DNA from 2 places in the Streptomyces sp. NPDC055140 genome. Region 1 is predicted to be linked to the other one. Evidence: riboswitches for the same ligand, from Rfam matches in the RefSeq annotation. Region 1 holds a riboswitch; the other holds the start of a gene.
What was found. A riboswitch is a leader RNA that binds a small molecule or an ion and turns the genes downstream of it on or off. The one in region 1 is predicted to bind thiamine pyrophosphate.
Positions count from the first base shown of each region.

Region 2: it holds a riboswitch for thiamine pyrophosphate, as region 1 does, so the genes downstream of both, thiO (glycine oxidase ThiO) here and ACWFR4_RS21555 (purine-cytosine permease family protein) in region 1, are expected to answer to the same signal.

Region 1 is NZ_JBSGTG010000010.1:285,357-290,244, reverse strand. Features, by position in the region: gene ACWFR4_RS21565 (MFS transporter) at 1-1,041, shown strand, start outside; gene ACWFR4_RS21560 (serine hydrolase domain-containing protein) at 1,100-2,245, opposite strand; TPP riboswitch at 2,453-2,547, shown strand; gene ACWFR4_RS21555 (purine-cytosine permease family protein) at 2,540-3,979, shown strand; gene thiD (bifunctional hydroxymethylpyrimidine kinase/phosphomethylpyrimidine kinase) at 3,976-4,821, shown strand.
Region 2 is NZ_JBSGTG010000001.1:392,324-397,211, forward strand. Features, by position in the region: gene ACWFR4_RS01850 (NAD(P)/FAD-dependent oxidoreductase) at 57-1,292, opposite strand; gene ACWFR4_RS01855 (hypothetical protein) at 1,409-1,753, opposite strand; TPP riboswitch at 1,814-1,927, shown strand; gene thiO (glycine oxidase ThiO) at 1,925-3,109, shown strand; gene thiS (sulfur carrier protein ThiS) at 3,106-3,321, shown strand; gene ACWFR4_RS01870 (thiazole synthase) at 3,326-4,120, shown strand; gene pknB (Stk1 family PASTA domain-containing Ser/Thr kinase) at 4,215-4,888, shown strand, end outside.

The sequences.
Region 1 (4,888 bases):
GCGCTGGTCGGCAACGACTGGCAGTTCTACACCGCGCGCTTCCTGCTCGGCGTCGCCGAGGCCGGCTTCTACCCGGGAGTCCTCTACTACCTCACCAAGTGGTACCCGTACCGCTACCGGGCGCGCATGACCGGCTGGTTCATGATGTCCGCGCCGCTCGCCTTCATCATCGGCAACCCCGTGATGGGCGCGCTCGACGACCTCGACGGCACGTTCGGGCTCGAAGGCTGGCAGTGGATCTTCATCGCGACGGGCGTGCCGGCGATCGTGCTCGGCTTCGTCACCCTGCGGCTCCTGCCCGACGGTCCCGAAGGTGTGCGCTGGCTCGCGGCCGAGGAGCGGGCCTGGATCGCCGGTGAACTCGCGGCCGAGGCCGATGCGTTGGGCGAGCGCGGACACGGCAGTCCGCTGCGCGCCCTGCGCGACAAGCGCGTGGTCCTGCTGTCGCTCTTCTACCTGTGCTTCCCACTGGGCGCCTATGGGCTGAGCTTCTGGCTGCCGACGATCGTCGACGGTTTCGGCGGCCTCTCCACGACGGCAACCGGCTTCATCACCGCCGTCCCGTACGTCTTCGTCGCCATCGGCCTGTACGTCGTGCCGAAACTCGCCGATCGCAGCGGCACCCGCTACCCGTGGATCGCGGGCACCGCCGCCCTCGGCGCCCTCGGCCTCGCGGCCAGCGCCCTGACCGGCAACCATGTGCTGCAGATGGCCTTCATCAGCGTGGCGGCGATGTGCATCTTCGCGGGACAGCCGGTGCTGTGGTCGCTCCCCTCACGGTTCCTGACGGGAATTCAGGCGGCCTCCGGCATCGCGGTGATCAACGCCGTGGGCAATCTGGGCGGCGGCTTCGGGCCGATGGGGATCGGCGTGGTCGTCGACCGCACGGGGTCGGCCGTGGGCGGCCTGTGGTTCCTGGTCGCCGCCATGGTCATCGCGGCCGTCGCCACGCCGGGGATCCGGCGGCTCGTCGAGGGCGGGCCCGTGGTCGCCCACGCGCCCGACACGTCGGCCACGCCCCAGGGGCGTACGAAGGTCTGAACGCGGTGCGGGCGACGGGACGCGGTGGGGACGACAGGACGCCCCCACCACTACGGCATCACGCGCCGAGGCACTCGCGTACAGCCGCGATCAGGCGGTTGGCGCGGGCGTCGCCGTGGCCGATCATGCGGTTGGCCACGTAGGCGAAGCCGACCCCGAACTCGTCGTCGCCGAAGGCGAATTGGCCTCCGGCGCCGTCGTTCCCGAAGCTGCGGGCGCCGAGCATCGGGCGGAACGACGGTGAGTCGAGCAGGAAGCCGGACCCCCAGCGCGCACCGGCGTCGAAGCCGAGCCACCCCTCGCCGGCGGACAGCTCACGCAGGGCGTCGGTCACGGTGTCCGCCGTCAGCAGCCGTTCGCGGCCCCCGATCCCGGTGACGGCCGCCGCGTAGAGCCCGGCGAGGCCGCTCGCGGAGGCGACGGCGCCGGCCCCGGGGAGTTCCATGGCGTGCAGCTCGGGGTCGTTCCAGCCGTGTGACTCGTCGAGGCCCGGGAAGGCCAGCGCGCCGTTCATCGTCACGATGCGCGTGAGCAGATGCTCGGGCCCGGGCATACCGGGGCGCCCCTCGGCCTCGGCGAGCCGGGCCACGCGTTCCGACTCGTCGGCGGGCAGGCCGATCCAGGCCCGCAGCCCGAGCGGGTCACCGACCGCACGGCGGAAGTACGCGCCCGGGGTGAGGCCGGTGATGCGCCGGATCACCTCGCCGACGAGGAAGCCGAGGACATGGCCGTGGTACTCGTACGCTGTGCCGGGCTCCCACAGCGGCTTTTGCTCCTCGATCGCGCGGATCACCGGCGTCCACCCGGCGATCTCCTCGAAGGACAGCACCGCGTCGAGGGCGGGAACCCCCGCCCGGTGCCCGAGCACCATGCGCGTAGTGACGGTCTCCTTGCCGTGCTGTGCGAACTCGGGCCAGTACCGGCCGACCGGGGCGTCGAGGTCGAGCCGCCCCTCCTGAGCGAGGAGATGCGCGCTGACGCTCACCAGGCCCTTGGCCACGGAGAAGACGGGGACGGCGGTGTCCTGTTCCCAGGCACGCCCGGTCCGCTCGTCCGCGACGCCGCCCCACAGGTCGACGACCTTGCGTCCCTCGGCGAACACCGTGACGGCGGCGCCGAGTTCGGGGAACTCCGTGAAGTTCCGCGCGAACACGTCGGCTACGACCCCGAACCGTTCGTCGGCCCCACCGTGGCACTGCTCCATCGTGTCCGTCCTCCGCGTGTCCCTGGGGTCGCGGAGCCGCCGGTTACATGTGCCCGTACCGTCCGCGATCTTCGAATCGATCACGGTACGGGGGTGCGCCGCACACCTCGAACGAATTACGCGCGGCGGGGTGTGCGCCGTCCACGCAGCGGACGCCGCCCCTCCCCCGGGGTTGCCTCCTCGGACAGGGAAGCTACCCTTGCCGACGTACCGGACACGGGGTGCCCCGCACGAGGGCTGAGATCACACCCGTCGAACCTGAACCAGTTAGCACTGGCGGAGGGATGTCAGCCAATGTCGTTGCCCCATGCCCCGAGCAGCACCGGGACCACCGGACCGCGCTCAGTCTTCGACGGGCGGATGCCCGCCGCGCCCGGTGACCTGCGGGTCGAGGCGCGCGGTATCGCGCCGGTCCCCGAGAGCCACCGCTACGGCGGCGCCGGGCGCCTGTTCACTGTGTGGTTCGCCCCGAACCTGACCATGACCGGCGTCTTCACCGGCACCGTCGGCATCGCACTCGGCCTGGACTTCGCCACCGCGCTGGCCGCCGTCGTCATCGGCACCCTCGTCGGCGCCGTGCCCACCGCGTACCTCGGTACGTGGGGCAGCGCGACCGGCGCCGGCCAGCTTCCGCTGGCGCGGCTCGCGTTCGGCCGGGCCGTCGCGGTGCCCGGCGCCCTGCAGTGGCTGTCGTCGGTCGCCTGGGACGCCCTGATCGGCCTGTTCGGCGGTGACGCGCTCGCCCGGCTGTGCGGCTGGCCGTTCTGGGTCGGCGTGCTCGTGATGATGCTGGCGCAGGGCGCCCTCGGCGTGCTCGGCTACGAGGCCGTCCACCGCCTCCAGAAGCTGATGACCTTCGTACTGGCCGCCGCGTTCGTGGTCCTGGCCGTCAAGCTCCTCGACGGTGTCCATCCGGTCACCACCGGGGCCGCGCACGGTGCCGACCGGGCCGGCGCGTTCATCCTCACCAGCACGATCGCGCTCAGTCTGTCCCTGTCCTGGGCCCCCTACGCCAGCGACTTCAGCCGCTACCTTCCGGCCGCCACATCCCGTAAGCGCATGTTCTGGTTCACGCTCCTCGGCGTCACCGTCTCCTTCGTCGTCGTCCAGGCGCTCGGCCTGTGGGGCGCCTCCGTGTTCACCGACCAGACCGCGCGCGGGGTCGACGAGCTGCTCGGCGGCGGCGTTCTCGGCTCCTTCGGGCTGCTCGCCGTGGCGCTCGCGGCCCTGTGCAGCAACGCCATGAACGACTACAGCGGCTCGCTGGCCCTGCAGACGATCGGCGTCCGGGTCCCGCGGCCGCTCGCGGCGGCGCTCGCCGCAGTGCTCGGCTTCCCGCTGGTGCTGTGGATGCACGCCGCCGACACCGCGGCCCGCTTCCAGAACGTGCTGCTGTTCGTCGGCTACTGGATCCCCGGCTTCGTCGCGGTCGTGGCCGTCGACTGGTTCGCGCGCGCCAGGGCCCGGGGCGGCGCGCCGGTCGACCTGGCCGCCGAGAGCGCCCGGCCGCAGCCCTGGTGGCCCGGGCTCCTCGCCTTCGTCGCCGCCTTCGCCGCCGCGGTCCCGTTCATGGACAGCGGCCTGTACGTGGGCCCGGTCGCAAAGGCCCTGCACGGCGCCGACCTCGCGTACTACGTGGCCTTCGTCGCCGCACTCGTCGTGTACGCGCCCCTCAGGCTGCGCCGCCCGACCGCTGACGCCCAGACCGCACCGCACGAGGGGGCCCGCACATGACCGTGCCCGCGAGCACCGGACGCGTCGCGCCGCCCCGCGTCCTGACCGTCGCCGGTTCGGACTCGGGCGGTGGCGCCGGGATCCAGGCCGACCTCAAGACGATGCTGGCGCTCGGCGCCCACGGCATGAGCGTCCTGACTGCCGTCACCGCGCAGAACTCCCTGGGTGTCCAGGGAGCGTGGGAACTCCCCGTCGACGCGGTGCGCACGCAGTACCGCAGCGTCGTGGACGACATCGGCGTCCAGGCGGTCAAGACCGGAATGCTCTCGTCGCCGGTGCTCGTCGAGGCGGTGGCCGAACTGCTCGCCGGTACGGACGCCCCCGTGGTCGTGGACCCGGTGAGCGTCTCCAAGCACGGCGATCCGCTGCTCGCCGAGGACGCGCTGGACGCGGTGCGCACCAAGCTGCTGCCGGTCGCGACGGTGGCCACGCCGAACCTGGACGAGGTGGCACAACTGACCGGCCTCGCCGTCACGGACGACGCGGGCATGCGCCGGGCCGCGGCACGGCTCCTGTCGTTCGGCCCGCGCTGGGTGGTCGTCAAGGGCGGCCATCTGCCCGGGGCGGCCGTGGACCTGCTCACCGACGGCACGGAGGAGCACTGGCTGCGCGCTCCCCGCCACGACAACCGGCATACGCACGGCACCGGATGCACCCTGGCGTCGGCCATCGCCGTGGGTCTCGCCCACGGCCTGCCCGTGCCGGAGTCCGTCCGTCTGGCGAAGGAGTACGTCACGGGGGCGATCGCCGCCGGGTTCGCGCTGGGATCGGGCATCGGCCCGGTCGACCACGGGTGGCGCCTGCCGGGCGACCGGTCCAAGGCTGCGGGACGCACGGACTGAGAGCCGCCGGGGCCACCTGACGCACGCGCAACACGCCCACCTGCACACAATCAGGGCCCGGTGTGCG
Region 2 (4,888 bases), on a different contig from region 1:
CGGACTGACAGTGGGAAACGCGGCCGCGCAAAAGGCCCCTCGCCCGCGCGGGGCCGTTACACGACGGCGGCCTTCAGGGGACGGGCCGGGTCGCTGATGACCTGCGGGTCCAGCAGGGCGCCCGACTCGATGAGCTTGCGCCCTTGCGCCAGGTCGCGCGGGCGGCCCACGGCGAGGACGCCGACGAGACGGCTCTCGCGCAGCCAGCACACGCTCCAGGACGCGCCCTGCGGGTCGCCGCGCCACACGGTGGTGTCGGCGGCCGCGTGATGCCCGGCGTACTGCACGAAGCGGCCGAACTGCTCCGACCAGAAGTACGGCACCGGGTCGTACGTCGCCGGGGTCTCGCCGATGATGTTGGCGGCGACCGTGCGGGGGCCCTGGAGCGCGTTGTCCCAGTGGTGGACCATCAGGCGCTCGCCGTACCGGCCCGAAGGGAAGGACGAGCAGTCACCGACCGCGTACACATCGGGCTCGGAGGTGCGCAGGCGGTCGTCCGCCACGACCTCGCGGTGGGCGCCGAGCGTGATGCCGGAGCCGGTGAGCCAGCCGGTGGCGGGGCGGGCCCCGATGCCGACGACTACGGCTCCGGCGGGCACCCGGGTGCCGTCGTCGAGGAGGACGGCACCGGGTTCGACGTGCTCCACACGCGCGTGGGTGCGCAGTTCCGCCCCGGCGTCCGCGTACCAGGCGGCCATGGGAGCGGCGACCTCCTCGGGCAGCGCCCCGGCAAGCGGCCGCTCGGCCGCCTCGACGACGGTGACCGCGCATCCGGCCTCGCGGGCCGCGGTGGCGAACTCGGCGCCGATCCAGCCCGCGCCCACGACGACGATGTCGCGCTGCGCGGCGAGGACGGGGCGCAGACGTTCGGCGTCGTCGAGCGTGCGCAGCAGATGGACGCCCGGGATGTCCTCCGTGCCGGGCAGCCTGATGGGTTCGGCGCCGGTCGCGAGGACGAGGACGTCGTAGGGGGCGGGTCCGGTGGCGGTGTCGAGGGTGTGCTCGGCGGGGCGTACGCCGGTGACCTCGCGGCCCAGTTCGAGCGTGATGTCGAGTGCTTCGAAGTCGACGTCGAAGGCGGACCCCTCGGCCTTGCCGAGCAGGACGGCCTTGGACAGCGGGGGCCGGTCGTACGGCTGGTGGGGTTCGGCGCCGATCAGCGTGACGGCGCCGGTGAAGCCCTGTTCGCGCAGGGCCACGGCGGTCTGGACCCCCGCCATCCCGGCGCCGACGATGACGACGTGCCGCCCTGCCTGGGGCGCCGGTGCCTGGTTCTGGGTCTGCTCGCTCACCGGATCACCATATGCACCTGACGTTCAGTCAGTCAGCGGGCCGCGTCACACCGGTCCCGTGACGTCTTCCACACCGGCCGCCGGTTTGACCGCTCCGGCCGCCCGCGCTCCCGCGGTCAGGCGCCGTGGACCTCTTCGACGACGCTCGTCCCGCTGCCCGCCTGCGACTCCCACTCCCACGTCTCGTCCAGCCGCACCCGCCCGTCGGGAAGGTCCACGACGAGCGAGACACAGTGCCCGGAGGAGGTCGTCGCGTCCGTCTTCAGCTGCACGTACCTGAAGTCGATCCGGTCGCCCTCACGGGTGCCCACGAGGTGGCCGCGCACCACGTCCCCGCCCGCGTACTCGGCCCAGATCCGGCCGTCCTCCTCGTGGTACGTGAACCGCGTCCGCGTACCCACCTGACCTGGAGCCTGGTCGGCGACCGGGGCGAGGACGAGTCCGTCGAGCGAGCGGGCCATGCGGGCGGGCTCCCTTACTGGGCGTCGGGGCAGTGGTTCAGGGGGTTAGGGTGGCCACCGTAAAGCACTCGCGGGAGCCCGGACGTACCGGGCTGAGAGGGAGGCTGGGACGGCCTCCGACCGTACGAACCTGATCCGGGTCATGCCGGCGAAGGGAGGGGCTGGACGCCCATGTCGCGTACTTCAGAAGGCTCCGACGTCCTGATCGTGGGCGGCGGGATCATCGGTCTCGTCACCGCGTGGCGGGCCGCGCAGCGCGGGCTGCGCACCGCGGTCGTGGACCCCGAACCGGGCGGCGGGGCCGCTCAGGTGGCGGCCGGGATGCTCGCCGCCGTCACCGAACTGCACTACGGAGAGGCCGAACAGACCCTCCTCGGCCTCAACGTGGAGTCCGCGCGCCGCTATCCGGCGTTCGCGGCCGAGCTCTCCGAGGCCACCGGGCTCGACCTCGGCTACCGCGCGTGCGGCACCCTCGCCGTCGCGCTCGACTCGGACGACCGCGCACACCTTCGGGAACTGCACGCCCTCCAGCGCAAGTCGGGCCTGGACTCGGAGTGGCTGTCGGGCCGTGAGTGCCGGCGCCTCGAGCCGATGCTGGCCCCGTCCGTGCGGGGCGGCCTGCGCGTCGACGGTGACCACCAGATCGACCCGAGACGCCTCGCGAAAGCCCTTGTCGCGGCCTGCGAGCTGTCCGGGGTGCGGTTCCACCGGCGGTGGGCCGAGCGGCTGACAGTCGTCCGCGAGGGCGCGCGCGGCGTGGTACTCGCCGACGGCACCGGGCTCGACGCCGACCAGGTCGTCCTCGCCGGCGGCAGCCTCAGCGGCAGGCTCGCCGGGGTCCCGGACGACGTGCTGCCGCCGGTGCGCCCGGTGAAGGGGCAGGTGCTGCGCCTGACCGTGCCGAAGGTGTACGCGCCGTTCCTGAGCCGCACCGTGCGCGCCGTCGTGCGCGGCGGCAACCTCTACCTGGTGCCCCGGGTCAACGGCGAGCTCGTCGTCGGGGCCACCAGCGAGGAGCTCGGCTGGGACACGACGGTCACCGCGGGCGGCGTCTACGAGCTGCTGCGCGACGCCCACGAGCTGGTGCCCGGCATCACGGAACTGCCGCTCACGGAGACCCGCGCGGGCCTGCGCCCCTGCTCCCCCGACAACGCCCCGATCCTCGGCCCGACCGCACTGCCGGGCCTGCTGCTCGCCACCGGCCACTACCGCAACGGTGTGCTGCTCACGCCGGTCACCGGCGACTCCATGGCCCACGCGCTCGCCACCGGCGCACTCCCCGAAGTGGCCCGCCCCTTCACCCCTCGGCGCTTCGACGCCGTCCCCGCACCCGTCTCTGTGGAGCAGTCCGTATGACCGTGTCCGTCACCCACGTATCCGTGAACGGCGAGGGCCGCCAGGTCGCCCCGGGCACCACGCTCGACGTCCTCGTCTCCGCGCTGACCAGCGCGCCGTCCGGTGTCGCCGCCGCACTCAACGAAACCGTCGTCCCGCGCACCCAGTGGGCCGTCACCGCACTCACGGACGGGGACCGCGTCGAGGTCCTCACCGCGGTCCAGGGAGGCTGATCCCATGGCTGACGACTCCTTGGTCATCGGCGGTACGTCCTTCTCGTCCCGGCTGATCATGGGCACGGGCGGGGCGCCCAGCCTCGACGTCCTGGAACGCTCTCTCGTCGCGTCCGGCACGGAGCTGACGACCGTCGCGATGCGGCGCGTGGACGCGAGCGTGCAGGGCTCCGTGCTCTCCGTCCTGGAGAAGCTGGGGATCCAGGTGCTGCCGAACACGGCGGGCTGTTTCACCGCCGGTGAGGCCGTTCTGACCGCCCGCCTCGCGCGCGAGGCGCTCGGCACCGACCTGGTCAAGCTGGAGGTCATCGCGGACGAGCGCACCCTGCTGCCCGACCCGATCGAGCTCCTGGACGCGGCGGAGATCCTCGTCGACGACGGCTTCACCGTGCTGCCGTACACGAACGACGACCCGGTGCTCGCGCGGAAGCTGGAGGACGTGGGCTGTGCCGCGGTCATGCCGCTCGGTTCCCCCATCGGCTCCGGGCTCGGCATCCGCAACCCGCACAACTTCCAGCTGATCACCGAGCACGCGCGCGTGCCGGTGATCCTGGACGCGGGCGCCGGGACGGCGTCCGACGCGGCGCTCGCGATGGAGCTGGGGTGCGCCGGTGTGATGCTCGCCTCGGCGGTCACCCGCGCGCAGGAGCCGACCCTGATGGCGGAGGGCATGCGGCACGCGGTCGAGGCGGGGCGGCTGGCGTTCCGGGCAGGCCGTATCCCCCGCAGGCACTTCGCCGAGGCCTCGTCGCCCGTGTCCGGGATGGCCAGGCTCGACCCGGAGCGGCCCGCGTTCTGAGGGCCGTACGGCACGGTCACAGCTCTGCTGCAGTACGGCCGTCTGCGGACGACTGCGGAGCCGGGTGTCGGCGGCGGCTCGTACACTCACCTGCGTGGACACGACCCTTCAGGACCCTCTCGTCGGGCAGGTGCTCGACGGCCGGTACCGCGTCGACGCACGCATCGCGGTCGGCGGGATGGCCACGGTCTACAGGGCCGTGGACACCCGCCTCGACCGCGTGCTCGCGCTCAAGGTGATGCACCCGGCCCTCGCCGCCGATGTCTCGTTCGTCGAGCGCTTCATCCGCGAGGCCAAGTCCGTCGCCCGGCTCTCCCACCCGAATGTGGTCGGGGTCTTCGACCAGGGCGCGGACGGCCAGTACGTCTATCTGGCGATGGAGTACGTCGCGGGCTGCACCCTGCGGGACGTCCTGAGGGACCGCGGGGCACTGCGGCCGCGCGCCGCACTCGACATCCTGGAGCCGGTCCTCGCCGCGCTCGGCGCCGCGCACCGCGCGGGATTCGTGCACCGCGACATGAAGCCGGAGAACGTCCTCATAGGGGACGACGGCCGCGTGAAGGTGGCGGACTTCGGCCTCGTACGGGCCGTGGACACCATCACCAACACGACGGGCTCCGTCCTCGGCACCGTCTCCTATCTCGCCCCCGAGCAGATCGAGTCGGGCACCGCGGACCCCCGCGTCGACGTGTACGCGTGCGGGGTGGTGCTCTACGAGATACTCACGGGCGCCAAGCCGCACTCGGGCGACTCCCCCGCCCAGGTCCT